Regions from separate parts of the Affinirhizobium pseudoryzae genome, predicted to be linked through region 1. Evidence: riboswitches for the same ligand, from Rfam matches in the RefSeq annotation. Region 1 holds a riboswitch; the other holds the start of a gene.
What was found. Region 1 has a riboswitch for thiamine pyrophosphate ahead of thiB (thiamine ABC transporter substrate binding subunit). Riboswitches for the same ligand answer to the same signal wherever they lie in the genome.
Positions count from the first base shown of each region.

Region 1 (14,451 bases):
CGGAGCCTGAGGGACCATGGCACCTCCCATTCTCAAACTCGACGACATCCGCCTGAGTTTTGGCGGCACGCCGCTTCTGGACGGCGCCAGCCTGCAGGTGGAACCGGGCGACCGGATCTGCCTCGTCGGCCGCAACGGCTCGGGCAAATCGACGCTGATGAAGATCGCCGCCGGCCTGGTGGAAGCGCAATCCGGCGAGGTCTTCCGGCATCCTTCGTCCACCATCCGTTACCTGGAGCAGGCGCCGGATTTTGCCGGCTTCTCCACCGTGCAGGCCTATGCGGAAGCGGGGCTCGGGCCGGGTGATGATCCCTACCGCGTCACCTATCTCCTCAACCATCTGGGGCTCTCCGGCGAGGAAGATCCACGCCAGCTTTCCGGCGGCGAGGCACGCCGTGCAGCGCTTGCCCGTGTCATGGCGCCCGAGCCGGACATCCTGATGCTGGACGAGCCGACCAACCACCTCGACCTGCCGACCATCGAATGGCTGGAAGGCGAGCTGCAGAAAAGCCGCAGCGCGCTGGTGCTGATCTCCCACGACCGTCGTTTCCTGGAAAAGGTCTCGACCGCCGTCGTCTGGCTGGATCGCGGCCTGTCGCGCCGCCTCGATCGTGGTTTCGGCCATTTCGAGGAATGGCGCGACGAGGTGCTTGAGGCGGAAGAGCTGGAACAGCACAAGCTCGGCAAGCAGATCGAACGGGAAGAACACTGGTTGCGCTATGGCGTGACGGCCCGCCGCAAGCGCAACATGCGCCGGCTTGGCAATCTGCAGAGCCTGCGCGCCGAGTACCGCGGCCATCGCGGGCCGCAGGGCACTATCCAGGCCGCAGTGACGGAAGGCCGCGAAAGCGGCAAGCTGGTGATCGAGGCGGAGGCCATCACCAAGGCATACGGCGAGCGCCAGATCGTTGCGCCCTTCTCGATCCGGGTGCATCGCGGCGATTGCATCGGTCTCGTGGGGCCGAACGGTGCCGGCAAGACGACGCTTCTCAAAATGCTGACCGGCCAGCTGGAGCCGGATTCCGGTATGATCAAGCTCGGCACGAACCTGGAGATTGCGACGCTCGACCAGAAGCGCGAGGATCTGAATCTGGAAGATACGCTGAGCCATTACCTGACGGATGGCCGCGGCGAGAACCTGCTGGTGAATGGCGAACAGCGCCATGTGGCGGGTTACATGAAGGATTTCCTGTTCCAGCCGGAACAGATGCGCACGCCGATCAAGAACCTGTCGGGCGGCGAGCGCGCCCGGCTGATTCTGGCCCGGATCATGGCCAAGCCGTCGAACCTCCTGATCCTCGACGAACCAACCAACGATCTCGACATCGAAACGCTCGACCTCTTGCAGGAGATCGTCGCTGGCTACAACGGCACCGTCATCCTGGTCAGCCACGACCGTGATTTCCTCGACCGCACCGTGAACTCGACACTGGCACCGGCCAATCCAGATGCGCCGGATGGCCGCTGGATCGAATATGCCGGCGGCTATACGGACATGATGGCGCAGCGCAAGGGCGCGCTGGAGGAGAAGCGTCGGGCCGAAAAGGCAAAGGCCGAAGCCTCCCAATCTTCCGCCCAGGCATACGCGCCCAAAGCCCAGGCGAAGCTTTCCTACAAGCAGAAATTCGCGCTCGAAAACCTGCCGAAGGAGATGGAAAAGGCCGAGAAGGAGATTGCCGCCCGCGAGGCGAAAATGGCCGATCCCAATCTCTTCACCAAGGATCCCGCCGCCTTCAACCGGATCGCCGCAGAGCTCGAAACACTCCGCAACAAGATCGCTGCCATGGAAGAAGAATGGCTGGAACTGGAGATGCTGCGCGAAGAACTGGAAGGTTAGGCTAACGCATCATTAATATTAACAATGCGTTAGCACGAGAGAAACGCATCTTGTAACGGAACAATTCCGTCAGCTCCTCGTTCGACAGACAATCCGGTTCTTTATGAGACAGAAGAGGCCGGAGCGTTTCAACAGAGGGCACACCATGTCGGCAAATGTAGCGAGTCGTCGCGTGGAACGGGCAGTCCGGGATCAGCGGGTGCTGATCGTGGAAGACGAGTTTCTGATTGCACTGGATGTGGCAGACGTGGTGGAAGGCATGGGGCTGACTGTTGCGGGCCTCGCCACGGGCCTGCAAAAGGCACTGTCGATGGCGGCGGATGCCGACATTGCCCTCGTCGATGTCAATCTGGCCGATGGCGCAACAGGCCCAGCGATTGGCCGGGAGCTTTCCGAGCGGTTCGGCATCACCGTGATCTTCATGACCGCCAATCCGGAACAGTTGAATGGCAAGACGGAGTGCTCGATCGGCGTCCTTACCAAGCCGGTCATGCCGCAGGTGATCGAAGAGACGATCGATTATGCTTTGGCAAATCGTCGAGGCGGCGTGGCCACGGCACCGCACGGCCTGAAGGTCTTCATCCACACGCATCACTGAGAATGTGTGCGCGCTTGCCAAGCGCGCCCGCCCTCGTTACATCTTTGCCTGCTCTAACGGGGTGCCGCTTCAGCGGCTGAGAGGTGTCTCACCAACCCGAAGAACCTGATCCGGTTAGCACCGGCGGAGGGATTAGACGGCTCGTATCAAGCGCCTATCCCCCTTTTTGGATGAATGAGGAGGCGCTGATGCGCACGTTTCTAGCATTTTCCCTGACTGCGCTTGCAGTCCTCGCGCAGCCGTTGATGGCAACCGCTGCGGACAAGAAGACGCTGACCGTCTACACCTATGAGAGCTTTGTGGCCGACTGGGGCCCGGGCCCGAAGGTCAAGGAAGCCTTCGAGAAGACCTGCGACTGCACGCTGAACTTCGTGGCGGTGGCCGATGGCGTGGCGCTTCTGACGCGGCTGAAGCTGGAAGGTGCGTCATCCGAGGCGGATGTGGCGCTTGGCCTGGATACCAACCTCATCCAGGAGGCCAAGGATACCGGGCTTTTCGCGCCGCATGGAATCGATACCAGTGCTGCGAAGGTGCCGGGCGGCTTCAAGGACGATGTCTTCGTGCCTTTCGACTATGGCCACTTTGCCGTGATCTACGACAGCGAGGCGATCAAGACACCGCCGACCAGCCTGAAGGATCTGGTGGAAGGCGATCCGTCCCAGAAGATCGTCATCCAGGACCCCCGCACCTCGACGCCCGGCCTTGGCCTGCTGTTGTGGGTGAAATCCGTCTACGGCGACAAGGCGCCGGAGGCCTGGGCCAAGCTCAAGACCCGTATCCTGACGGTCACACCCGGCTGGTCGGAAGCCTATGGTCTCTTCACCAAGGGCGAGGCGCCGATGGTGCTCTCCTATGTCACCTCGCCCGCCTATCACATGATGGAAGAGAAGACCGAGCGCTACAAGGCGGCGACATTCGCGGAAGGCCATTATATCCAGATCGAAGTGTCGGGCATGCTGAAGGCCACGACGAACAAGGCACTGGCTGAACAGTTCCTCGCCTTCACCCTCTCGCCGCAGTTCCAGACGATCATTCCGACGACCAATTGGATGATGCCGGCCGCCGCCACCGCCGATCCATTGCCGGAGGCTTTCGGCAAGCTGATCCAGCCGTCGAACACCTTCCTGATGAGCCCGGAAGAGGTGGCGAAGAACCGCCAGGCCTTTATCCGCGAATGGCTGTCGGCCATGAGCATGAACTGAGCGCTCCAGACCCGTCATGCTGACAAAGGCCGAACAGACGCGAGGACTTGCCGCAGGCGCGGCAAGCCTTCTGCTGATCGGGCTTTTCGTGACGCTGCCGACGATCGCCCTGCTAATAACGGCGCCGGACGGCCTGGGCCAGGCGCTGTTCGATGACTATACGCTGAGCATCCTGCGGTTCACGCTGCTGCAGGCGGTGCTGTCCACGCTTCTGTCGGTCGCCCTGGCGCTGCCGGTCGCTTTGTCGCTGGCCCGCCGCTCGCGTTTTCCAGGGCGGATCTGGATCATCCGGCTGATGGCGGTGCCAATGGGCTTGCCGGTGCTGATCGGCGCGCTCGGCCTTATCGGCATTTTCGGGCGCCAGGGTGTGCTGAACGATCTGCTCACCTCTGCCGGGCTGCAGAACCCAGTCAGCATCTATGGCCTCACCGGCATTCTGGTTGCGCATGTCTTCTTCAACCTGCCGCTCGCCGCGCGCCTGATGCTGGCGGGTCTCGAGCGCCTTCCGCCGGAAAGCTGGCGGCTTGCGGCCAGTCTCGGCATGTCCTCCTGGTCCGTCTTCCGCTTTGTCGAACGCCCGGCGCTGGCCACTGTCATCCCCGGCGCGGCGGGACTGATCTTCATGCTCTGTGCCACCAGTTTCACGCTGGTGCTCGTTCTCGGTGGAGGTCCGGCCGCCACCACGCTGGAGGTGGCGATCTACCAGTCGCTACGCTTCGATTTCGACCCGCCGCGGGCGGTGATGCTGGCGCTGCTGCAGATCGCCATCACCGCCGTTATCCTGCTCTGTCTCAGCCGGTTTGCGACAGCCGAGAACACCGGAGCCGGAGAGGGTCGTGCGCCAACGCGATATGACGGGCAGGGGCCGACAGCGCTCGCCTGGGATACGCTCGTCATCCTGCTCGCCACCCTCTTCCTGCTGCTGCCGCTCGCCTCCATCCTGGTGTCCGGCCTGCGGGCGGATCTCGGACGTCTGGTATCCATGCCGGCCTTCGGCCAGGCGGCGCTGACGAGCCTGGCGATCGCGCTCACCGCCAGCTTGCTGTCATTGCTGATGGCGATCGGCATCATCAAGGCCCGCTCCGCCATCGCCGGCAGAAGACCACGAGACCGAAGCCTCACCGCCTTTTCAGCCGGGCTGGCGGGCCTCTCCTCGCTCGTCCTTCTGGTTCCCCCGGTCGTACTTGGAACCGGCTGGTTTCTGCTGATCCGGTCCTTCGGCCCGGTCACACCCTTTGCGCCCCTCCTGATCGCTGCGATCAACGCGCTGATGGCCCTGCCCTTTGTCATGCGGGTGCTGGAGCCTGCAGTTGCCATACACCTCGCCCGCACGCAACGCCTCTCCGCCAGTCTCGGCATCACGGGTTGGCCGCGGCTGTGGCTGATCGACTGGCCGGGCCTGCGTCGTCCGCTGTTCATGGCGCTCTCCTTTGCCATGGCCCTGTCGCTCGGCGATCTCGGCGCCGTCGCCCTCTTCGGCTCCAATGAGCTGACCACCCTGCCCTGGCTGATCTACAGCCGGCTTGGCAGCTACCGCACCCATGATGCGGATGGCCTCGCCTTGATCCTCGGCGTGATCTGCCTGATCCTGACGGCACTCGGCACCGTCGGGCACAAGGAAAAGCAATGACGAACACGCCCGCGGTTGAACTGGACAAGGTGACCCTGAAACTCGGAACCCGTGCATTCGAGTTCGACTGCGCGTTTGCGGCAGGCAAGGTAACGGCGATCACCGGGCCGTCCGGGTCCGGCAAATCCACGCTGTTGAATCTCGTTGCCGGCTTCGAGACACCAGACAGTGGCAGGGTCTTGATGGAAGGCCGCGACATGACGGGCATTCACCCGGGCGAACGGCCGCTTTCGCTCGTCTTCCAGGACAACAACCTGTTTGCTCATCTCGATCTCTTCACCAATATCGGGCTTGGCCTGCACCCGGCGCTGAGGCTGACGGCAGACCAGAGGCAGGCGGTGTCGGGCGCGCTCTCCCGCGTCGGACTGGCCGGTTCCGAAAGGCGCAAACCGGGTACGCTCTCCGGCGGCGAACGACAGCGCGCCGCCTTTGCCCGCGCGCTGGTGCGCAAACGCGCCCTGCTCGCCCTCGACGAACCCTTCGCAGCCCTCGATCCGGCGCTGCGGCTCGCCATGGCCGACCTCTTGTCCGAGTTGCATCAGGAAACACAGAATACGATCCTGATTGTGACCCACGACATCGAGGAAGTGCGCCGCCTGGCCGATGAGGTGATCTTCATCGACAGCGGTAAAGTTCTTTTTCATGGCGAGAAGCGGTTCTTTCTGACACACAGTGACCACGCGGCGATCAGCAAATTTGTCTTGTCTTCATAAAGCGTAAACTGATCCGCCACATTTTGGACGTGTGACAATGGCATCCCGCACTGCGAAAGTGGGCGGGACGATTGTTTGCCGGAACTGCTGTTCTACTTTAGGAGTGAACAGGGCATAGGCGAGCCAGTGCAGCCATCCGCATGAACCAGACAGGAGACAGCGGCGGGAAGGCATTGGCCGCGCATTGCGCCGGATGGCGGGCTTGGAAGAATGACGGTTCCGAATGAACGGGCGAACATGACAGGACGCGGCGGTGAAGGCCGCAGCTTCGTGCGCCGGGCGCCAAGGCCCCGGTGGAACGTCCTGCGTGGTGTGGCCTCGCTTCTGGCAGCGGCGACCTTTCTCTCCAGCTGTCAATCGATCCTCGATCAGACTTATCAGGCGGACATCAAGCCCTCCTCCACGCCGCAGATCGTCGAGCAGGTGCAGAAGAACGATCCGCGTGCCCAGATGGGCGCAAGGGAACACCCGCGCATCGTCGCCAGTTACGGCGGCGAATATCATGATGCGAAGACGGAACGGCTGGTGGCCCGCATCACCGGGGCGCTCACGGCCGTCTCCGAAAATCCGAACCAGTCCTACCGCATCACGATCCTGAATTCGCCGGCGATCAACGCCTTCGCCCTGCCGGGTGGATATCTCTATGTCACGCGCGGTCTGCTGGCGCTCGCCAATGACGCCTCGGAAGTGGCGGCCGTGCTCAGCCACGAGATGGCGCATGTTACCGCCAACCACGGCATCGAGCGGCAGAAGCGCGAAGAGGCGGAGGTCATTGCCAGCCGCGTGGTGGCCGAAGTGCTCTCCAGCGATCTTGCCGGCAAGCAGGCCCTCGCCCGTGGCAAGCTGCGCCTCGCAGCCTTCTCGCGCCAGCAGGAACTGCAGGCGGATGTGATCGGCGTGCGCATGCTGGGGGAAGCCGGCTACGATCCCTATGCCGCGGCGCGCTTCCTGGATTCGATGGCCGCCTATGCGCGTTTTTCCTCCGTCGATCCGGACACCGACCAGAGTCTCGACTTCCTCTCCAGCCACCCGAATGCGCCGCAGCGCGTCGAACTGGCCCGCCAGCACGCCCGTGCCTTCGGCCAGGAGGGCACCGTGGGCGATCGTGGTCGCGACTATTACCTGACGGGCATCGACGGCCTTCTCTATGGCGACAGCCCGGAAGAAGGCTATGTCCGCAACCAGACCTTCATGCATGCCGGCCTCGGCATCCGATTCGACGTGCCGGACGGTTTTCGGATCGACAACAAGGTGGAAGCGGTGCTGGCAACGGGACCGGATGAGAGTGCCATTCGTTTCGATGGCGTGCAGGCACCCGATGACGCCAGCCTGACGAATTACCTGACGAGTGGCTGGGTGGCCGGTCTCCTGCCGGAAACGGTTCGCGAGACGACGGTGAATGGCATGCCGGCGGCAACGGCCCGCGCCTCTGCCGAGCGCTGGGAGTTCGATGTCACGGTTGTGCGGATGGACAAGCAGATCTTCCGGTTCCTGACCGCCGTGCCGAAGGGCAATACGACGCTCGAATCGACGGCGAACACCCTGCGAGCCAGCTTCCGCCGCATGACCCCGCAGGAGATCAGCCAGATCAAGCCCTTGCGTGTCCGCGTGGTCACCGTGGGCGCCAGCGACACGATCACCACACTCGCAGCGCGGATGATGGGGACCGAGCGCAAGCTCGACCTCTTCAAGCTGATCAACGCCCTTCCCGCCGGCGCCGTGGTGTCACCGGGTCAGCGGGTAAAAATCATCTCGGAATAAGACAAGCCCGCGGCGACAATCGCCGCCGGCCACTATATGGCCCTCCGCCGCCTCAGCAGGCGGCGGCCATTTGCGGATTGGTGGTGACGAGCGCGGACTTCAGCTTTTCAATCGCCCGGCTTTCGATCTGCCGGACGCGCTCCTTGGAGATGCCGAGTTCGGCCCCCAGCGCTTCCAGCGTCGCGCCGTCGTCTGTCAGGCGGCGGGCATGGATGATCTTCTTCTCGCGGTCATTGAGCTTGGTGAGAGCCCCCTGCAGCCATTTCAGCCGGCGTTCGCCGTCAATCAGCCCGGACACCTGTTCGTCCGGCAGCGGCTCGTTGCTCTCCAGCATGTCGAGCCGCTCGACACTGTCGGAATCGCCCGCAATCGACGGGGCCTGCAGCGAGGCATCATTGGCGGAGAGGCGTGCATCCATGGTCTGCACATCGGCGAGGCTGACACCGAGCGCGGTTGCGATTTCCTCATGGATGGCATGCGGGCTGACGGAACTGTCGCCGCGGGACAACTTGGCGCGCAGACGGCGCAGGTTGAAGAACAGCGCCTTCTGGGCCGAACTCGTACCGCCGCGCACGATCGACCAGTTGCGCAGAATATAGTCCTGCATCGACGCCCGGATCCACCAGCTGGCATAGGTCGAAAAACGGACGTCTCGGGCCGGCTCGAACCTTGCCGCGGCTTCCAGCAGCCCTACATACCCTTCCTGAACGAGGTCGCCCATGGGCAGTCCGAAACCGCGGAACTTGGAGGCCATGGCGATCACGAGCCGCATATGCGCCAGCGCGATCTGGTTGCGCGCATCCTGATCCTGATCGTCCTTCCAGCGCACGGCCAGGTCGCGCTCTTCCTCGCGCGCCAGATACGGTGCCGACATGGCGATCTTGATCATAGTGCGGTCTGCTGACATGGCGTTCATCGCGCTCTCCATGAGACTGTTTGACCCAACGAAACCGCTAGGCCGCAAGAAGAACACCGGCCCGTGAGGCAGGTCACAGGCGAAGCATCTCGCGGCATTGGTTTCGTTCCCCTGACGTTTTTGAAAGGGACATGAAGCGACCACATCCCCCGCTGTTTCGGCAGGTGAAGAGCGCTTTTCGCTTCAGCACTTTTCGCCGTACCGGCGGGTCAACGCACCGAAGAAGAAAAAGTTCCAATAAAAAACCCGGCCGAAGCCGGGTTCTTTGAGGGGAGAAGACGCTTTTCGCTTAAGCGGCTTCTTCGTGGGAATCGTCCTCGTCAACCACCTTGCTGCGCTTGGGACCCTTGGCAAGGTTGGTCTCCACCAGGCGCACGGCCTCGGTGTCGGACATCTTGTTGACAGCGGCAATTTCGCGCGCCATGCGATCGAGCGCCGCTTCATACAGCTGACGCTCGGAATAGGACTGCTCCGGCTGGTTCTCGGCCCGATACAGGTCGCGCACGACTTCTGCAATCGAGATCAGATCGCCGGAATTGATCTTGGCATCATATTCCTGCGCGCGGCGCGACCACATGGTGCGCTTCACGCGGGCCTTGCCCTGAACAACCTTCAGCGCGCGCTCGACGAAATCGGTTTCGGACAGCTTGCGCATGCCGATGCTGACGGCCTTGGCCACCGGCACCTTCAGACGCATCTTGTCTTTTTCAAAATCGATCACGAACAGTTCGAGCTTCATACCAGCCACTTCCTGTTCCTCAATCGCCGTGATAGTGCCTACACCGTGGGCCGGATACACGATCGATTCGCCGGTCTTGAAGCCGTGGCGTGCCGAAGATTTTTTCTGCTGGGTCGTCATTCGTTTAACAAACTCCCTGTTACGCACCCAGCCATCCGTAGGCTAGGGCCGGGTCAGTCAGGCCCGGATGAGACGGGGGAACCGTCGGGTGACTCCATACTGGTCCGACCAAACGCGCGCGAAAACAACCTCTCTCGCGATTAGCGACGACAAGATCCAAACACTGGCTTTGTCACGGAAACCGCGCGGGGTGATCAGTTGCTTTCGTGATGTTTTTGGGCACGCGAATGCCGCTTTGTGGAACAGTTCTTATCGTCTACCACAAATATGGGAAGAAATCAATGATTTGCTTTCGCAGATGCACCGACGCAACGGTCGCGTCAGTGCACAATCATTAAGCAGCCCTTAAAGAGACCGTGGTAAGGCGAATCAATCGCCCTTGCCCGGCTCCGGCGAAAAGTACTGTTCGTACTTGTTTTCGACGCCGTCCATTTCCTTGGCTTCCGGCAGCGCATCGCGCTTCACGGTAATGTTCGGCCAGATCTGCGCAAACTCGGAATTGACCTTCAGCCACTTGTCGAGGCCCGGCTCCGTATCAGGCTTGATCGCCTCGGCGGGACATTCGGGCTCGCATACGCCACAGTCGATGCACTCGTCCGGATGGATGACGAGGAAGTTCTCGCCTTCGTAGAAGCAGTCGACCGGGCAGACTTCAACGCAGTCGGTGTACTTGCAGCGGATACAATTGTCGGTCACGACATACGTCATGAGGCACTCCAGTGACGTCTCAGTTGGTCTGCATCGAAAACGGAGGACGGATGCCCTCCGGAGCGGGGCCGGACCACGGCGAAACCCAAGCTTTGCAGCGCGCACAGCGGATGGGCCCCGGCTTTTTCTGGTCCGTAATAGCTTTGCACCGGCATAGCAAGGATAAACAATCCCTCAAACAGCCGAGCAGGAGATCGTTGTGCTAAACGGGCGAAATACCGCTGGCTCGCAACGTCATTCCCGTTCGCGAACACGCCGCTGCGCCCGCTCGAACGCCGTCAGCCGCGGCTGGTCATCCGCCGAAAGATCCTCGTAGAGAAGCCGGGCTTCCTCGTAAGGTCCGCGCCGTGTCCCGCTGTCCCGAACGAGCAGCACGAGATCGCGGCTCTCAAGTTGCAGGTCCAGCCGGTCGCCGGGCTTGATCATGCGGCTCGGCTGCGTCACCGGCTCGCCGTTGACGCGCACCAGACCCGCCTCAACCAGATCCTGGGCGAGCGAGCGCGACTTGCACAGGCGCGAAAAGAAAAGCCACTTGTCGATGCGCTGACGCTGATCTCCAGGTGGCTTTTCCGTCATCTCACTTCTTCATCTGCTCCTTGAGAGCAGCGAGCTTGGCGAAGGGCGAATCCGGATCGATCGGCTTCTCCTTGCGGGGCGGTTTTGCCTCGAACCGGGCAGGCTGCGCCGATTTGTCGCGGTCCGGACGCGGCGGACGATCGCCGCGGTTGTCCGGGCGACGATCGCCCCGGTTGGGACGTCCGCCATCGCGTTGGCCATCCCTCTGGCCGTCGCGGTGACCACCGTCACGCTTGCCACCGTCCCGGTTGTTGCCGCCCTCACGCGGGCCGCGGGCGGCTTGGTCGGAACGATCACCACCACGGCGATTGCCGCCGCGGGCCTCGTCACCCTGACGATTGCCCTGGGCACGACGCTCGCCCTGCGGGCGCGCTCCACGCTGGTTCTCGCTGCGGCCGCCACCGGGACGCCACAGGAGAACCGGCTTCGGCTCTTCCGCCGTCTCGGGCTCTGCCACCGTCTCGGCAGTCTCCGCCGCAGGCGCGGTTTCGCTTGCCGGTGCCTCTGCCTCGGCAGTAGCCCCGTCCGGAGCAGCCGTTGCCTCCGCAGTCTCCTGCGGAGCCGGATCGGCATCGTCGTCTGCTGCCGGTTCGGCAGCGGCCTCGGCTGCATCGGCAGCCGGCGCGGCGGTCGCATCCTGGCTCGACAGATGCGCCTGGGCTTCCTCTGCCTTCACCTGGTCGGCGCGGTAACCAAGACCCTTGAGGATTTCCTCGATATCGTCCGGCGTTGCGCCCAGGATCGACAGCATGGCCGTCGTCGTGGTGAAGCGGCGACCGTCATAGGCGCCTTCCGGACGCGGCGAGGTGCCCGGCTTCCACTGCAGAAGCGGACGGATGAGATCGGCCAGACGCTCGAGGATATCGACGCGCACGGCACGCTTGCCGAGGAAGCGGAAGCCGGCGAGCTTGTAGAAGCTGCGCTCGAAGCTCGGGTCCGTCACCACGGACGTGCGGCCGGCGGCGAGCGCCGGGATCAGTTCGCCGTAACCGGGCTTGTCGAGACCGTCGTTCTTCAGCGCCCAGAGAAGCGTGATGAGTTCGGCCGGGGCCGGCTTCAGAAGCGCCGGCATGAAGATGTGGTAGGCGCCGAAGCGGACGCCGTAACGGCGCAGCGATGCGCGTGCATCCTGGTCCAGCGTCTTCACCTCGTCGGCCACGTCGCGACGGAAGAGAACGCCGAGATTTTCGACGATCTGGAAGGCCAGCCCCTTCGCCATGCCCTGCAGGTCTTCGGCGCGCGACAGATCGTCGAGCGGCTTCAGGACGGTTGCGATATGGTGGTTGAGGAAACGCTCGAGCCGTGCGGCGACATGATCGCGGGCATTGCCGGTCAACTGCTCGTCGGCCAGCAGGATCACGCGGGGATGCATGATGTGGTCTGCGGCAGCAAGCTTCGCAACCGGTTCGCCCAGCCAGCGCAGGGAACCATCCGAGCCGAGCGCCAGATCATTGTTGCCACAGGCGTAGAGGCGCGCGGCGCGCGCTTCGAATTCCAGTGCCAGCGCCTTCTGCGCAGCCCCCTGCACCGCCCGCGCATCCGGACCTTCGGCACCGGAGATGGGCGTGAACCGGAAACCGGCTAATTGACCAACGTGATGCCCTTCGACGAAGACATCCCCATTTACACTGATTTCAGCTTCCAGCATCGCATTCTCTCTCAGGCGCTTCATGAGCACAGATGTCCTGCGATCAACAAAGCGTTTCGTCAACCGTTCATGTAGTGCGTCGGACAACCTGTCTTCGATTTCCCGTGTCTTTTCTTGCCAGTGTGTCGGATGAGCCAACCAGCCGGGACGATTGGAGACATAGGTCCAGGTCCTGATCTGGGCAATCCGCGCAGACAGGGTGTCGATTTCGCCGTCCGTCCTGTCGGCCCGCTGCACCTGCTCGGCCATGAAATTTTCGTTCACGGTCCCGAATCGCACCAGATCAAAGAAAAGGGTCGAAATGAGGTCGGCATGCTGCGCGGGCGTGATCCGCCGGTAATCCGGCAGCGCGCAGGCCTCCCACAACCGCTCCACCCGCTCCGGCGTATTGGCAAGATCGGCCACTTCCGGATAGCGCGCGAGATAATCCAGCGCCTGGCTGTCGGTGGCCGGCAGCGCACGCGTGAGCCCCTGCACCTTAGGTGCGGCATCGAGGCTCTGGCGCAGATCGCGCAGCGAGGAATAATCGAGCGCCTTCGAGCGCCACTGCAGAACCTTCACCTGGTCGAACTGGTGGCTTTCGATCCGCTCGACGATTTCCTCATCGAAAGGCTGCACCTGGCCGGTCACGCCGAACGTGCCATCCTTCAGGTGACGACCGGCGCGACCGGCAATCTGGCCGAGTTCGCCGGGATTGAGATTGCGGAACTGGTAGCCGTCGAACTTGCGGTCCTGCGCGAAGGCCACATGGTCGACATCCAGGTTGAGGCCCATTCCGATGGCGTCGGTCGCCACCAGATATTCCACATCGCCTTCCTGGTAGAGCCCGACCTGCGCATTGCGCGTGCGGGGGCTGAGCGCGCCGAGCACGACGGCGGCGCCGCCGCGCTGGCGGCGGATCAGTTCCGCGATCGCATAGACCTCGTCTGCGGAAAAGGCGACGATGGCGGTGCGCTGCGGCAGCCGGGTGATCTTTTTCTGGCCTGCGTAAAAGAGCGTGGAGAGGCGCGGTCGCTCCACCACCGTGATGCCCGGCAGCAGGCGCTCCAGGATCGGCCGCATGGTGCCGGCCCCGAGCAGCAGGGTCTCCTCCCGCCCGCGCAGATGCAGGATACGATCGGTGAAGATGTGACCGCGCTCGAGATCACCGGCAAGCTGCACCTCGTCGATGGCCACGAAAGCCGCCTTCGTTTCGCGCGGCATGGCTTCGACGGTACAGACGGAAAAACGGGCATTCGGCGGAGTGATCTTTTCTTCGCCGGTCACCAGGGCGACATGTGACACGCCGACCTTCTCGACAAGCCGTGTATAGACTTCGCGCGCCAGCAGCCTGAGCGGAAGACCGATGACGCCAGAGCCGTGCGCAACCATGCGCTCGATGGCATAATGGGTCTTGCCGGTATTGGTGGGTCCGAGGACCGCGGTTACACCGCGACCACTCAAGATCATGGGCTGGGAATTCAAAGCCGGTATCCGCACATCCTGTCGGGCAGGTGCCGTCCGCAACCGCCATGCGCACACACATGGCGTCCCTGCACGCGAATGGCAAGCCGTTCCTGCGGGCAAATCCGTCGGCCGTTGAAAAAACAGCACTTATCCCGCGAGCCCCGTCCTGCCGGAAGCGCAAGAACAGGGTGAGAACGAATCGCTGACGTCAGGGGATTCAGCTTTTGTTCAGGTCCAGATGTAGAAGATCAGAAGAGGGCCGACACCCGATGAAGAAATGAGCGACGAGCCGTGTCTTCGTCAGATAATCGGCAGAAGATTGTTGAGCCATTGTTCGAAAAAGGAGGAGTCAAGCGGCGTTTCATCTTCAGGACCGTGACCGCATCATCTCACAAGGTGTGAAGCGGTTCGGCGGGCAAGAGGGAGGCGGCCATCAGCCGATTGGGGGGTGCGGAACCAAAACCCGGATCCAGCGTTTTCGCGGCACAGAAATCGCCTCGGAGACAAAAACAATGCTGGGCACCATCCTCCTGATCATCCTGATCTTGGCTTTGATC
Region 1 is NZ_CP049241.1:1,366,207-1,380,657, forward strand. It holds gene G6N78_RS06780 (thiamine diphosphokinase) at 1-10, shown strand, start outside; gene G6N78_RS06785 (ABC-F family ATP-binding cassette domain-containing protein) at 17-1,837, shown strand; gene G6N78_RS06790 (response regulator) at 1,983-2,435, shown strand; TPP riboswitch at 2,483-2,584, shown strand; gene thiB (thiamine ABC transporter substrate binding subunit) at 2,624-3,637, shown strand; gene thiP (thiamine/thiamine pyrophosphate ABC transporter permease) at 3,654-5,267, shown strand; gene G6N78_RS06805 (thiamine ABC transporter ATP-binding protein) at 5,264-5,980, shown strand; gene G6N78_RS06810 (M48 family metalloprotease) at 6,191-7,741, shown strand; gene G6N78_RS06815 (RNA polymerase factor sigma-32) at 7,794-8,657, opposite strand; gene G6N78_RS06820 (CarD family transcriptional regulator) at 8,947-9,516, opposite strand; gene fdxA (ferredoxin FdxA) at 9,886-10,224, opposite strand; gene G6N78_RS06830 (RNA-binding S4 domain-containing protein) at 10,459-10,800, opposite strand; gene G6N78_RS06835 (helicase-related protein) at 10,802-13,897, opposite strand; gene G6N78_RS06840 (DUF3309 family protein) at 14,407-14,451, shown strand, end outside.

Region 2 (14,451 bases), on a different replicon from region 1:
CCCCCACCGCTGCCAGCCTGTCCCTGGCGCGGGTGAGATCGGCAAACAGCTGTCGGCTGCGCTGGTCGAGATCCTCGATGCGCGCTGTCAGTTCGGCAGCCTCCTGCGCGGCGAGATCCGGATCAAGCTGGAGAAGGTCCTGTTTGATCGTTTCGAGATCGTCTCCCGGAACGATCGCCAGCAACTGGGCCGAGAGCTCCCGCACCCGCTGTTCCTGCCGGTCCCGCTCTGCCGCCTGCTCCATCCGCTGGCTGACTTCGGCCAACGTCTCGACGTCAAAGAAGCGCGCCATGTCCTGCCGGCGTGCGGCATGTTCGGCTATCCGAGCTTTCAGAAGTTCGATGTCCTGGTGAAGGGCCGTGCGCTCAGCCTCCTTCGCCTCGCGCTGGAGCCGGTCGCGATCAGCGCGGGCCTTCAGCCGTGCCATCTGGTCGGCAAGATCCAGAGGCGAGGCGCCCGCGGCCATTCCCGTCAGTGCCGATACACGTTCCACATCGGCGGCAAAGCGCTCCATGTCGCGTTCCATCAGGCCGATGCGCTGCGCCATCTGGTCGCGCTCGCGCAAGATGGCGGGCAGGTCGGCAAGCGCATCGAGAATGGCGCGAACCGGAAATGGCTCCCGTTCTTCGGCAAACCAGGTGGCGGAAAGCGCCTCCGTCCAGGCGGCTTGCCAAAGCTCGTCCGCCTGGTGTGCCTCCTCCAGGTCGCGTTCGCGCGCCTTAAGCTCCCGCTTCAGCTCGGCCTGCCGCTTCTGCTGTGCCTCCTGCCGGGCCTGCCGATCCAGAACATCCGACAGCCGGTCCGACGCCGCTTGCACCAGGCGCGGCAGATCCGTTCCGCTTTTCACGGGCCAATCGAGATCGGCGAGCGTCGCTTCCAGATCGCGCTGCTCGGAAGCCAGATCTTCCGTCAGCGCGCCGCGCCGCTGCCGTCGCGCCGCAAGTTCCATAGCCAGCGATAGGCACTGAGCCCGCCGCCCCAGCCACGTGTCATACGTTGATAGCAGACGATGAATATCCGGCTGTTCGTCACTGACGAACGGGATAGCCGCCCGGATGGTGTCGCCCAACGCGTGCAATTCGGCCTCGGTTACGCGAGATGCGTCGATCTCGCGCCCCAGCATGGCCGTCTGCAGTGCTTGGTCCTGCTGCAATTGCCGAAGCTCGGCGAGATCGCTTGCCCGTGACAGGCGCTCTGCGCCGATCCGGTCGTCCACGCGCAAAGCCTCCTCAAAGCGCTGCGCGCTCTCCCGGTCGAGTGTGTCGATATGCGTCTTCCATGCCGTGTCCCGCGCCGTCCGCGCCTTCGCGGCCGCGGCATCATCGATCACTTCGCCGCGCTGTTCGATCGCCTGCAAGCGGATGGCCAAATCCGCCAGACGGGTTTCGATTTCGCGCCGACGCTCGGTGTGCCGCGACAGGCGGCGTTCCAGCTCGTCAGCTTGCGTTCGCCAGCGTTCGATCTGCCGCGCATCGGCAATTTCCAACCGTTCCAGATCCTCGACGCTGCCCATCCAGGGGCGCAGCATGTCGAGGGCGCGTGCCACCTGCTCCGCCTGCTGTGCCTCCGCCCGTTGTTCGATGACCAGCAGGGCCTGACGTTCGCCTTTATGCAGGCGCGCCAGAAGTGCCTCCAGCCGGCGAAGGGCCGGTGCATTCGCCTGTGTCGCGCTCTCGTCAGGCAGCGTTTCGCTCAGCTCTTCCAGCGCGTACCGTGCCCGTTCCGCTTCGCGTTCGGCTGTCCGCAGACGGGTGAGGATGCCGGATCGGGCCTCGATCAGGTCGCGCAGCCGCGCCGTGAGTGCCGCCGGCAGCACCAGGGCGGCCGGGTCCGGGTGGCCCGGCTGGCCAAGCGATTTCAGGACCTCGGCAAGGGATGCCTCCTGCTCGGCAAGTGCCTGGCGCCGTTTCGGCAGATCGTTTTCGGCGGTGCGGAAGCGGGCGCGGCCCTCCTCCAGCGCTTCGATCTCGGCGGAGGCGGCAAGCAGGCGCTCGTCCACGACAATGCCGGCAATGTCGCCGTCCAACCGCTCGGCCTGTTGCACAAGCCCTGCCATCTGGGTGGAAAGCCGCGTCTCGTCGCGCATCAGGCCGTCGAGCTGCGCTCCCCATTCCCGCGGCGGTCGTGGCAGATCCGCCAAGAGCAGAAGCTCGGCGGACAGGCGTTCGAGATCCTTCAGCAGCGGAAGCGCCCGCATCTGCGCATCGATCCGCGCAAGGCGGGCCTTTGCCCGCCCACCCTCGGACAGCGCCTCCTCATAGGCCTTCTGCGCCTGGGCTTCGGTGGTGACGAGCGACGCATAGGTGGCGGCAAATGTATCGATCGCGTCGCGTTCGCTCTTCAGTGTCGCCAGCTGTTGCTTGAACTCGGCCAACTGCGTGTTGCGGGCCCGCTTGCGGTGAAAGCGCTGCGCCTCCTCGGAGGCAGCGGTCAGCACCGCGCTGACATCGGCAAGGCCGGCGCTGGCGGAAAACAAGAGCTCGCCGAGATCGCCCTTGCTTTCGACGATCGCTTCGCCGCCATCCCGCAGGGAATGTTCGTCCAGCGAGAACATCGTGCGATAGCTACCGCGTGTCAGCCCGCCCAGCGCGGACGCCAGCAGGGCTTCGTTGACCGGCTGGCCGCGGGCGTCGAGCAGCGCGTTCGTCCTCTGTTTCAGGCGCACCAGCTCATGCGCCTCGCCGCCGAATTCCAGAACGCCACCGATCTGCATCGCCGTGTAGGCGTGCAGGAAATTATAGGCGCTGCGTTCCGGAATGCCGAACAACAGGTCGAGATAGGCGGAGAAGGCGGTGGATTTTCCCGCCTCGTTCAGGCCGTAGACGATGTGCAGGTCCGGGCTTCCCGCCGCCGCCGGACCGAAATCGATCGCATGGTCGGTGAACTTGCCGTAGCGGGTGAGATCGAGCCGTCTGAGCCGCATCAGGATGCCTCGTCCGCAGCGGCGGAGAGCCGCGCCATCAGGTCTTCGCTGCCATCGCGGATGATTTCGTCCACGAAGGCGTCAAGCGCTGCCTCATTATCGCCGGCAAAGCGGCGGCTTTCCGGCGGCAGATCGTCGAGCAGGCTCTGCACCATGTCGCGTACCTCCTGGCGAAAGGCATCCGATGCCGTGACATCGTCGCGCATCAGGGTGCCGAGTTCCTGCACGGGGTCCGCGGTTGCGGCATTGCGGGTGATGGCCGGCGCTGCCGAAAGCTCCAGTTCCAGCTTCTCGATCCACGTTTGGCCGGCGCGTTCCGCCCGCTGCTCGGCCTCCGTCTGCAACAGGTCGAAATCCCGGCGGATGGCAAAGGCAAGCGGACTTCTACCCGTCAGCCGCAGCCGTGCCACCAGATGATCCGAGCGGGTCCGTTCCCGTTCTGCCTCGAGTGCGGTGCCGATCTGATCGACCAGACCGCGCCAGTCGGAGGTGCCGGAGATATCCACGGTCACGCGGGCGAACTGGGCAAGGCTGGTCAGCCGTTCCTCTACCCGAACGGACCCGTCATCGCCGATCGTCACCAGCGAAACCGTCTTTTCGCCAGCCTCGTTGATATCACGCCCTTGCGGCATGCCGGGCATGATCACGGTTTTTTCCCCGGCGTGGTGGGTGCGCTGGTGAATATGGCCGAGCGCCCAGTAGTCGAAACCGGAGGCGTGCAGGTCGGCAACGGCGCAGGGCGCATAGGCATCGTGTCCCGGTGCGCCGGCAAGGCTGGTGTGCATGATGCCGATGTTGACGGCACCGGCAATCGGCGTCTTGAACTTGGGCAGCAGGCTTTCCGGCGCCTGCGGCTTGGCGAAACTCAACCCGTGGATGGCGACGGTCTGGCCGCCACGCGACAACTCCACGGCCTCCGCCCGGCCGGAAAAGATCTTCACCGAGGGCGGCAGCACCAGTTCCTGAGTGATCTTCGAGAGCGCATCGTGATTGCCGCGGATCTTGAAAACGGCGATCCCCGCCTCGGAGAGCCGCTGCATCTGGCTTGCCAGAAAACGGGCAGTCTTCATCGAGGTCTGGTCACCATCGTAGAGATCGCCGGCGATGATCAGCGCATCGACCTGTTCCTCCAGGCACAGATCAACGATCCGGACCAGCGCCTGACGGGTAGCGTCGCCGATGAGGCCGGCCAGATCGGCATTGCGCAGCGACAGCGACCGGAGCGGCGAATCGAGATGGAGGTCGGCAGTGTGAATGAACCGGAAAGCCATGCGCCGTTCTAGACCGCCGGCCGGCACCCGGCAATGTTCCCGGTCCATTCTCGCCCGTTTAACCACAGGCGTTGACATCCGTTCCGCTTTGCACGACATTCGCGCCATTCCGAGGGGGGCATCGTGACGATGCTGAGATGGCGGTGAGCCGGACCCTTGAACCTGATCCGGGTCATGCCGGCGTAGGAACGGAAACGCGCAAACGGCACCGTCAAGGCTCTCGCGTACTTTCTCTTCTCCGCTTTTGCCTGGATCTCCGCACTGCAAGGTTTGGAGATCGTGATGCACATTGCTTTTGCTGCTGCCCCTGGCAGCCTGGTTATTCTGACGCCCCCTTCGATCCGCGTCGGCTGACGTCATGCGAATGCCGCAAGCGGCCCTGGCTCTGGCCGGTCTGATCATGCTTTGGCAGGCGGTGGTGGTCGTCGTCGAACCGCCGCGCTATCTGCTGCCATCGCCGCAGGCCGTTCTGCAGGTCTTTCTGCGCCAGCCGGACTTTCTCGCCCATCACATGATGATCACCGCAACGGAAGTGGTGGCCGGACTGATCGCGGGCTCCCTGCTTGGCTTTCTCACCGCTCTCTTCGTCGCCGCCCTGCCGAGGTTTGGCCAGTTCGTCTGGCCGGTCGTGCTGGTGCTGCAGGCGCTGCCGGTCTTCGTGCTGGCACCGGTTCTGGTGCTCTGGTTCGGCTTTGGGCTCGCCTCCAAGGTGGTGATGACGGTGATCATCATCTTCTTTCCCGTCGCCTCCGCCTTTGCCGATGGCCTGAACCGCACCGACCGCGACATACTCGATGCCGCTTCGCTCACTCAGGCGAGCCACTGGCAGATCCTGATCCGCATTCGCCTGCCGCTCGCCTTGCCCTCGCTGGTCTCCGGCCTGCGGGTCGCCGCGCCGCTTGCGCCTCTCGGCGCAGTCGTCGGCGAATGGGTGGGTGCCGCCGGCGGGCTTGGTTTCATCATGATCCAAGCCAATGCCCGCATGCAGGCCGACCAGTTGTTTGCCGCCATGCTGGTGCTGGCGCTTCTGTCCGTTTTCCTGCGTCTCCTTGTCGATCGGCTGACGGCCGGTCTTGCCCCCTGGGCACGCGAGGAGGCGCATTCATTCCGATCCATTCCTCTGTCTCGAAGGATATCCCCGTCATGAAACGGTTTCTTGCCGCAACGACCCTTGCCGTCGTTACCGCACTCGCGCCGCTTGCCGCCCATGCGGAGGACAAGCTCTCCGTTCTGCTGGAATGGTTCGTCAACCCCGATCATGCCCCCATGGTGGTGGCGAAGGAACTCGGTTACTTCAAGGCCGAAGGGCTGGAGGTGGAGCTGATCCCGCCGGCCGATCCCTCCGCCGTGCCGCGGCTCGTCTCCACCGGTCAGGCCGATATCGGCATTCATTACCAGCCGAACCTCTATCTCGATCATGCTGCCGGCGTGCCGCTCAAGCGCTTTGGCACGCTGGTCGAAACGCCGCTCAACACAGTCACCGTGCTGGCGGATGGACCGATCAAGAGCCTGAAAGACCTGGCGGGCAAGAAAATCGGCTTCTCGGTCACCGGTTTCGAAACCGTCATGCTGCAGCGCATGCTCGCCTCCGAAGGGGTTTCGGCCGACAAGACCGAGCTGGTCAACGTGAACTTTTCGCTCTCCCCGTCGCTGATCGGTGGACAGGTGGATGCGACGGTCGGCGGCTTCCGCAATTTCGAACTCACCCAGATGCGGCTCGAAGGCCATATCGGCAAGGCCTTCTACCCGGAAGAGCATGGCGTCCCGGCCTATGACGAACTGATCTACGTCACCCGCACCGATCTTGCCGGCGACAGTCGCCTGCCGCGGTTCCTCAAGGCGGTGGAGGAGGCGGCGATCTTCATCACCAACCATCCGCAGCAGGGCTGGGAACTGTTCATCAAGGCCTATCCGAATCTGGATGATGAGCTGAACAAGACGGCCTTCTTCGACACACTGCCGCGGTTTGCCAAGCGTCCGGCGGCGCTCGATCGGGGGCGCTACGAGCGTTTCGGCCAGTTCATGGCAGAAGCGAAGCTGATCCCAGAGGCGCCGAAGGTCGAGGACCTGGCCGTGGAGTTGAAATGAACGAGATCATTGAACGCATGAGTGCCGCCGAGGCGGGTGTGCTGCTGCAGCGGGTCCGGGAGAGACGCCCCCGCGTGCATGCGCTGATGAACACCGTGGTGCAGAAATTCACCGCTGACGGCATCACCGCCGTCGGCGCCATACCCTCCATGACTTCTTCGCTGGAGGAGATCGCCGATTTCGTCACCAAGGCCGATGCGCTGACGATCAATCTCGGCACGCTGGATCAGGAGCGCCGTAAGGTCATCCGGCTGGCGGTCGAGGTGGCGAATGCCGCCGGCAAACCCTGGATCGTCGATCCTGTCCACTGTGACTATTCGCCGGGGCGGCTGGCGTTCGCGCGCGAGCTGATCGCGCTCGGTCCGACAGTCGTGCGTGGCAACAGGGCGGAGATGGCCCTGATCGGTGACACGCAGGCAAGCCTCCGGATCGAAACCGGGCCCGTGGATCATCTGCAGGATGGGCCGGTGCATGTGGTCGTCCGCAACGGTCACCCCCTGATGGCGAAGGTCACCGGCACCGGCTGCCTGTCCGGCGGTGTGATCGCCGCCTTCCTGGCGGTTGAGAAGAATGCGCTGAAGGCTGCCGCAGCCGCACTTGCCACCACCGGTGTGGCCGCCGAACGTGCGGCGGTGGAGGCACGGGGGCCGGGGTCCTTCGAACCCGCCTTCCTTGATGCGCTGGCCGAACTTAGCGGCGAAGACCTCTCGAAAGATGCAAGGATCGATCATGAAACCGCTTGATGACCGGCTGAATGCCATTGTCGATGCCTCGCTTCTGGATCTGGCACCGCTCAACGACCTGGCGCGTCTGGCGGCGAAGGCCGGCGCGACACTGATCCAGTACCGCGACAAGACCGCTTCGACCCGCACGATGATCGAGCGTGCCACGGCGATCCGTGAGGCTTTGGCGGGGACCGGCGTGCCCTTCGTCGTCAATGACCGGGTGGATGTGGCGCTTGCCAGCGGCGCTGACGGCGTGCATCTCGGAGCCGATGACATGGATGCTGAAACCGCGCGCCGCCTGCTGGGACCGGATGCCATCATCGGGCTGACGGTCAAGGCAGGCGCCGATGCGGTGAGGGCGGGTCGCGCGCCCTGCGACTATGCCTGCATCGGCGGCGTGTTCGAAACCCTGTCGAAGGTTAATCCCGATCCGCCGGTCGGTCTTGACGGATTGCGGGCGCTGCGCGAGGAGATCCGCGCGCTCAATCCCGGCCTGCCGGTCAGTGCCATTGCCGGCATCACGCTCACCCGCCTTCCGGATGTCATTGCCGCCGGGGCAGACGGGGTCGCGGCGATCTCTTCGCTGTTTCGCGCCGACGATCCGGCCGGTGCCATCCGCGCCTTTCGCACCACCATCGACCAATGCCTGAAGGAGAGACGCCCATGACCGCCATTGCCCTCACCATTGCCGGGTCCGACAGTGGCGGCGGTGCCGGCATCCAGGCGGACCTGAAGAGCTTTTCCGCGCTCGGTGCCTTCGGGGCGAGCGTGCTGACCGCCGTTACCGCGCAGAATACGCTTGGCGTCACCGCCGTCGAGGATATTTCCCCCGGCATGATCGCGGCGCAGATGCAGGCGGTGTTTTCCGATCTTGCGGTCAATGCCGTCAAGGTCGGCATGGTGTCGCGCAGCGAGACGATCCATGTGATTGCCGATGGTCTTGCCGGCTTTCAGGGGCCGGTCGTGGTCGATCCCGTGATGGTGGCGACGTCCGGGGATCGGCTACTGCAGGAGGAGGCGATCGAGACCTTGATCGCGCGTCTTCTGCCGCTCGCGACCATCGTCACGCCCAATCTGCCGGAAGCAGCACTGCTGACCCGGCGCCCGGTGGCCGAAAGCCGCGAACAGATGATCGCGCAGGCGCAGGCAATCCTTGGTTTCGGCGCGAAGGCGGTTTTGATCAAGGGTGGGCATGGCCGGACGGCGGAGAGCATCGACTACCTGGTAACGGACGAGGTGATCACCCCGCTCGCGGCACCCCGCATCGAGACCCGCAACGATCATGGCACCGGATGCACGCTGGCGGCGGCCGTCACCGCCGGGCTGGCGCGTGGTCTCTCGCTCGACGAAGCCTGCCGTGCGGCGAAGGTCTATGTCCATGCGGCACTGGAGGCTGGGCGCAATCTCGTCGTCGGCCAAGGCCGGGGGCCGGTGCATCATTTCCACGCCTGGTGGCCGGCGTGAGGGAGCGGCCCGCATGACGGCGCGGCTCCTGGCAGGGCTGGAGAGGGGGCTGGGCGCTGTCGTCGCCCTGATCCTCTGCGCCCTGCTGGTCCTCGTTCTCACAAATGTCGGCCTGCGCTACGTTTTTCACACCGGCTTCATTGGTGCGGAAGAGGCCGGCATCTGGCTGCATCTGGCGTTGATCTCGCTCGCCGCGCCGCTGGCCCTCAATGGTCCGCTGTCGATGCGCTTCGATATCGGCCTGAAATTCCTGCCGCGGTCCCTTCGGGGCGTGGCCTTGATGCTGGCGGATGCATTCAGTGTCATCGCCGGCCTGACCCTGCTGTTGGGAGCCTGGAAGGTGACCGGCCTCGTCGGCGGTACCTCTCCTGCGCTTGGCCTGCCGGAATGGCTGCGGTTTTCGGTTGTCGCGGTCGGTGGCGGGCTTCTGCTGGCAATCCTTGCTCTATCGCGACTGAAAGAGAATCGGGCGGTGGGGCTGCTTCTGTCCCTGCTGGCCGGGACCGGGGCCTATATTGCCATTCTGCTTGCGGATTTTTCCGCGTCCTGGCCGCCGAGCGCTATCCTCGGTCTGCTCGCCGGGTTGGGCCTTCTCGTCTCGGCACCGCTGGCGCATGCCTTCCTTGCCTCGGCCGCGCTTGTCGGCGCCTTCGGCAGCAGCCTGCCGGAACCCGCACTCGTCTCGACGGCGGTCAACGGCATGTCGAAATTCCTGCTGCTGGCCATTCCCTTCTTCCTGCTGGTCGGGTCGCTTCTGACCGCGTCCGGTGCGGCAACGCGACTGGTCGGCTTTGCCGCCGCCATGGTCGGGCACCGGCGGGCAGGTCTCGGTCAGACGGTGCTGCTGACCAGTGTCATCTTTTCCGGCGCTTCCGGCTCATCGGTTGCCAATGCGGCCTTCGGGGCCGCGACCTTCCAGCCGCAACTGGTGAAGAATGGTTATCCCCCGGCGCAGGCGGGTGCCATCATCGCCGCCACCTCGGTGCTCGATAATGTCATTCCGCCGTCGATTGCCTTCCTGCTGCTGGCGGCGGCCACCAATCTCTCCGTCGGCGCCCTCCTGACGGGCGGCTTTTTCGCCGGGGCCCTGATGGCCGCGTGCCTTGCCATTGCCATCCACCTCAGCATCCGGACAACGGGCGAGGGGCGGCCGGCGACGGGCGGCCAGAGATTGCGCGCCGCGGCGGCGGCTTTGCCCGCTTTCGGGCTTGGAGCCATCGTCGTCGTCGGCATTCGGTTCGGCGTTGCGACACCCACGGAAGCCGCCGCGCTTGCCGCCCTTTATGCGCTCGGGCTTGCCGTCTTCGCCCGCTGCAGCGGAGGATCCGTTGTGGCTGCCTTTCGCCAGTCGGCGGTGGAGGCGGGGGCCATCGGGCTCTTGATCGGGTCCGCCGGTCCCTTCGCGTTCCTGCTGGCGGTGGATGATGTCGGCGGGCTGATTGCCAGTCTCGTCCACACGCTCGGCAGCAGCCCCTGGCTTGTTCTGCTGAGCTGCAATCTGGTGCTCCTGGTGGCCGGTTTGTTTCTCGATATCGGCGCGGCGATCCTGCTGATCGGGCCCATCCTGGTACCGGTCGCGGTGGCCGCCGGCATCGATCCGGTGCATTTCGGCGTGATCCTCGTCGTCAACCTGATGATCCACGGCCTGACGCCGCCGCTCGGCATGCTGATCTATGTGGTCTCGGGCGTCACGCGCGTGCCGGCGGCGGATCTGTTTCGGGCCGTCTTGCCCTATCTCGCGGCACTTCTTGCCGCCCTCTTCATTCTCTGTGTTCTGATCCTGATCGTCTAGGAGGCATCCATGCTGTCCCGCCGCACCTTCCTCGCCACCGCCACCGCCACCGCTGCCCTGTCGGCGCCTGCTCTTGTCCGCCCGGCGTTTGCAAGAACAACGGTCATCACCGTTGCCTCGCTGCTGGCCGAGGACAAGCCGGAAACCCGCATCTGGCGGCGGATTGCCGAGACGGTGGAGGCGAAACTGCCCGGTCGCTTTCGTTTCAACGTCGTGACGAACGGTGCCTTGGGCGGCGAAAAAGAGGTGGCGGAAGCAAGCCGCCTCGGGTCGGTGCAGGCCAGCCTCTCGACGGTCTCGGCACTCTCCGGCTGGGTGCCTGAGCTCCAACTGCTGGATCTGCCCTTCCTGTTCAGGGATGCTGCCCATCTCGGCCGGGTCGTGTCCGGCCCGGTGGGGGCGGACCTGAAGCAGCAGCTCGCCGACCAGAATTTCGTCGCCTGCGGCTTCATCGATTACGGCGCGCGGCATCTCCTGACGAAGAAACCGGTTACCCGGCCGGAGCAGCTGCAGGGCAAGCGCATCCGCGTGATCCAGAGCCCGCTGCACACGAAACTCTGGAGCGCTTACGGCGCAGCGCCCATCGGCATTCCGATCACCGAAACCTACAATGCGCTGTCCACCGGCGTCGCCGATGCCATGGACCTGACAAAATCCGCCTATGCCGGCTTTAAGCTCTACGAGGTCGTGCCGTACCTCACGGAAACGGCACATATCCGGGCCGCCGGTGTCGTCTATTTCGCCGCCTCCTTCTGGAAGGGGCTTAACCCCGAAGAACAGGCCGTTCTCGCGGCGGCGGCGGCGGATGGAGCGCTGTATTTCAATGATCTGATCCTCACTGACGAGGCACGATCCATGGAGGTGGCCTCATCCGAGGGCGGCAAGGTGCTGCAGCCGGAATCGATCGAAAGCTGGCAGGCCGGAGCCAAGACGGTCTGGCAGAATTTCGCGCCGGTCGTCGGCGGCATGGACCGCATCGAAAGCGTGATTAGCGCGTGACGGGGCCGGGGCGCCCTCCGATCCGGTCTCTGGTACGCCGGCCCGTTTCGGCTTAAAGCGAAGCGGTGATGGTTGATGACGACACTCCCTCCGCCCCCGAGGCGCCGACCCCGCGCATGCTCGCCTGGGCCAAGAACTCTGCCGCCTACCGGCTGTCCCGGCGCATGATGACCGAGCGCCAGTTGGCAGAGGCCGTCGGCCGCAAGGCGCGGCAGAAATTCGAAGGGATTACCGATGAGCAGGTGAAGGCGTTGGCGGAGGCCGCTGTCGCCTTCGGCCATTCCGTCAGCGCGTTGGATGACGCCGCCTATGCGGAAATCCGCACCCGGTCGTCCGTCCGCGCCGGCAAATCCCGCAAAGCGATTGCCCAGACGCTGGTCCAGAAGGGTGTGGATCGTGAGATCGTGCAGGCGGCGGTTCAGGAGACCGATGACCTGAAGTCCGCGATCATCTATGCGCGCCGGCGTGCCTTCGGCCCGTTTCGTCGGGTAGACATGGACGAAAGACAGAAGGCGAAAGAGCTTTCCGCCTTCGCCCGACAGGGTTTTTCCTTCGAGATCGGCGCCCGCATTGTCCGCATGGATCGTGACGAGGCAGAAGAACTGCTCGCAATGCCCTGAGCATCGCAGTGCGCTCCGCATTGCAAGGCGTTTGGCGCCGATGCTTGTTCCAAGGTCAGCTTCACACCAGCAGCAACTTCTAGTCTGTGATCGGGCAGATTCTGTGCTCGTCGTTTTTTCATGGTGTTCAGTCGGCGGCGCCGTGCGGCTGAACAGGCTAGGCAAGAGAACATCTTCATGACGTCGATTATTGGGTCGCTTTCCGCCGCGCAGATCAAGCAGCTCTCACCGACGGTGATTGCGGCGTGGAACAGCGAAGACATCGCCGCGCTCAAGCCGACGCAGTTGAAGGAGATGTCGGCGACCCAGGTGGCCGCGATCCAGGCCGACAATGTCGGCATCATGTCGACGTCGCAGCTGACGGCCATTAGCGCCCAAGCGACCGTGGGTCTCACCCTTGACCAGATTGCCGCGATCTCGGCCGACAAGATCTCCAGCCTGACGACCATCCAGGTGGCAGCGCTCACTACGGCGCAGCTCGCCTCGCTCAGCACCAGTCAGGCTGAGGCGCTGACGTCCGGGCAGATCGCTGGCCTGAACGCGCGACAGGTGGCAGCGATTACGTCTGCAGGCGTGGCCACGTTCTCCCCCTCGGATATCGCCGCCATCAGCACCGGCTCCATATCCGGCCTGTCGACCGACACCTTTGCCGCGCTGTCTTCCTCGCAACTCGCCGCTCTGAAGCCGGCGCAGATCGCGGCCCTCAAACCCACACAGCTCGCCGCGCTCTCGCCGGAGCAGCTCGCCGGCTTGTCGGCCAGTCAGGTCACGTCGATGACATCCGCTCAAATCGCGGGTTTGCCGACCTCCAGCATCGCCGCGTTGTCCACGGATCAGATCCGGGCGATCAATGTGAAGTCCGTTCCCGGCATGACGACCGCGCAGGTTGCTGCGCTCACCTCCGATCAATTGGGTGCGCTTTCCGCCTCGCAGGCCGCAGCCATGACGGCGAGTCAGGCCTCTGCGATTACCGCAGACAAGGTCACGGCGCTTTCTGCATCGACGGTGATGTCACTGAGCACGGCGGCTCTGACCGGCCTGACCAACAGTACTGTCGCCGCCCTGGGCACCGAGCAGGTTGCTTCCCTGACGACCAAGCAGGTGGCGGCGCTTTCGACGCGCCAGATCGGAGCGCTGACGACTTCGCAGCTGAGTTCCTTCACCACAACGCAGATGCGGGCCTTCAGCGCGGGTCAGATCGGCGCCATTCCGGCAGCCAATGTTGCGGCGCTCGGAACAGCGCAGGTTGCGGCCCTGGAGCGCACGGCTGTTGCCGGGTTCAAGGCCGTACAGCTCTCGGCGCTTTCGACCGATCAGGTGGAAGCCTTCACGGCAACCCAGGTCGGTGCCTTCAGTGCCACCCAGTTGGCGGCACTCAGCCCCGAAGGGCTTGCGACATTTTCGACCAGCGAAGTTTCGTCTCTGAATTCCGCGGCGCTGTCCGGTCTTACGACGCTGCAGATCGGCGCGCTGACCTCCAGCCAGATTGCAAGTTTGAAGACGGCGCAGATCCCTGGCCTGAAGGCGGATCAGGTCGGAGCGCTGACGAGCGCGCAGATCCAGGCCCTCACCACGGCGCAGGTCAATGTCTTGAGCGGCAGTCAGGTCGCCGCTTGGGGGGCAGGCAAGATCGGCGCGCTGTCGGCGGATCAGATTGCCACGCTGAACACCAAGGCTGTCGTGGCGCTTACGGCGGCGCAGGTGACGGCTCTCGACCAAAGTCAGGTGGAAGCGCTTGGCAGCGCGCAGATCAAGGTGATGAGTGCACGACAGGTCGAAGCCATCGGAACGGCAGGCCTTGCGACCTTCACGACGGATGAGATTGCCGCCCTTTCAACGGGCACCCTGTCTTCGCTGTCGGCCGAACGTCTGGCGTCGCTGAGCACGCAACAGGTTGCAGCGCTGACGACGGCGCAAATCGCCTCTTTGAGGGCAAACCAGGTGTCCGCCTTGTCGCCCTCTCAGGTAGAGGTCCTATCGAGCCAGCAGCTGAGGGCCCTGACCGCGACCCAAGTCGCGGCCCTTTCCACCAATGCGGTGGCTCTTCTCACCACCGATCAGTTGGCAGGCGTCACGGCTGCCGCCATCTCCGGGCTGACGACCGCACAGCTTGCGACCCTGACGCCGGCGACGGTTGCCTCGTTCACCACGGCCCAGCTTGGGGGGCTGACGTCGAGGCAAGCCGCACAGCTTGGGTCCGACGTGCTGACACAGCTGTCGAGCAGCAGCATTGCAGCTCTGAGCACCACGGCTCTTGCGGCTCTCTCGACCGGCACTCTCGCGTCGCTCGACCCCAGTCAGTTGGGTGCGCTCACGGCCGCACAGATCGCGGCGCTGAAAACGGCTCAGGTTGCGGCGATGACCATGTCGCAGATCACCGCACTGTCGACGGCGCAGGTGGCAGCTCTGACGGCGGCCCAAGTGGGTGTGTTGAGCGTCGACCAGGTAACGGCCCTGTCCAACAGTCAGATCGCCGCGCTGAGTGCCAAGGGTGCCGCAGGATTGACGACCGGTCAGTTGAGCGGTCTGAACAGCGAACAGGTGGAATCGCTTGGAAAGGCGCAGATTG
Region 2 is NZ_CP049244.1:606,514-620,964, reverse strand. It holds gene G6N78_RS21770 (ATP-binding protein) at 1-2,923, opposite strand, end outside; gene G6N78_RS21765 (metallophosphoesterase family protein) at 2,923-4,194, opposite strand; TPP riboswitch at 4,297-4,400, shown strand; gene G6N78_RS21760 (ABC transporter permease) at 4,553-5,341, shown strand; gene G6N78_RS21755 (ABC transporter substrate-binding protein) at 5,338-6,282, shown strand; gene G6N78_RS21750 (hydroxyethylthiazole kinase) at 6,279-7,025, shown strand; gene thiE (thiamine phosphate synthase) at 7,012-7,674, shown strand; gene thiD (bifunctional hydroxymethylpyrimidine kinase/phosphomethylpyrimidine kinase) at 7,671-8,471, shown strand; gene G6N78_RS21735 (TRAP transporter large permease) at 8,485-10,263, shown strand; gene G6N78_RS21730 (TRAP transporter substrate-binding protein) at 10,273-11,262, shown strand; gene recX (recombination regulator RecX) at 11,331-11,882, shown strand; gene G6N78_RS21720 (beta strand repeat-containing protein) at 12,060-14,451, shown strand, end outside.
Region 2: it holds a riboswitch for thiamine pyrophosphate, as region 1 does, so the genes downstream of both, G6N78_RS21760 (ABC transporter permease) here and thiB (thiamine ABC transporter substrate binding subunit) in region 1, are expected to answer to the same signal.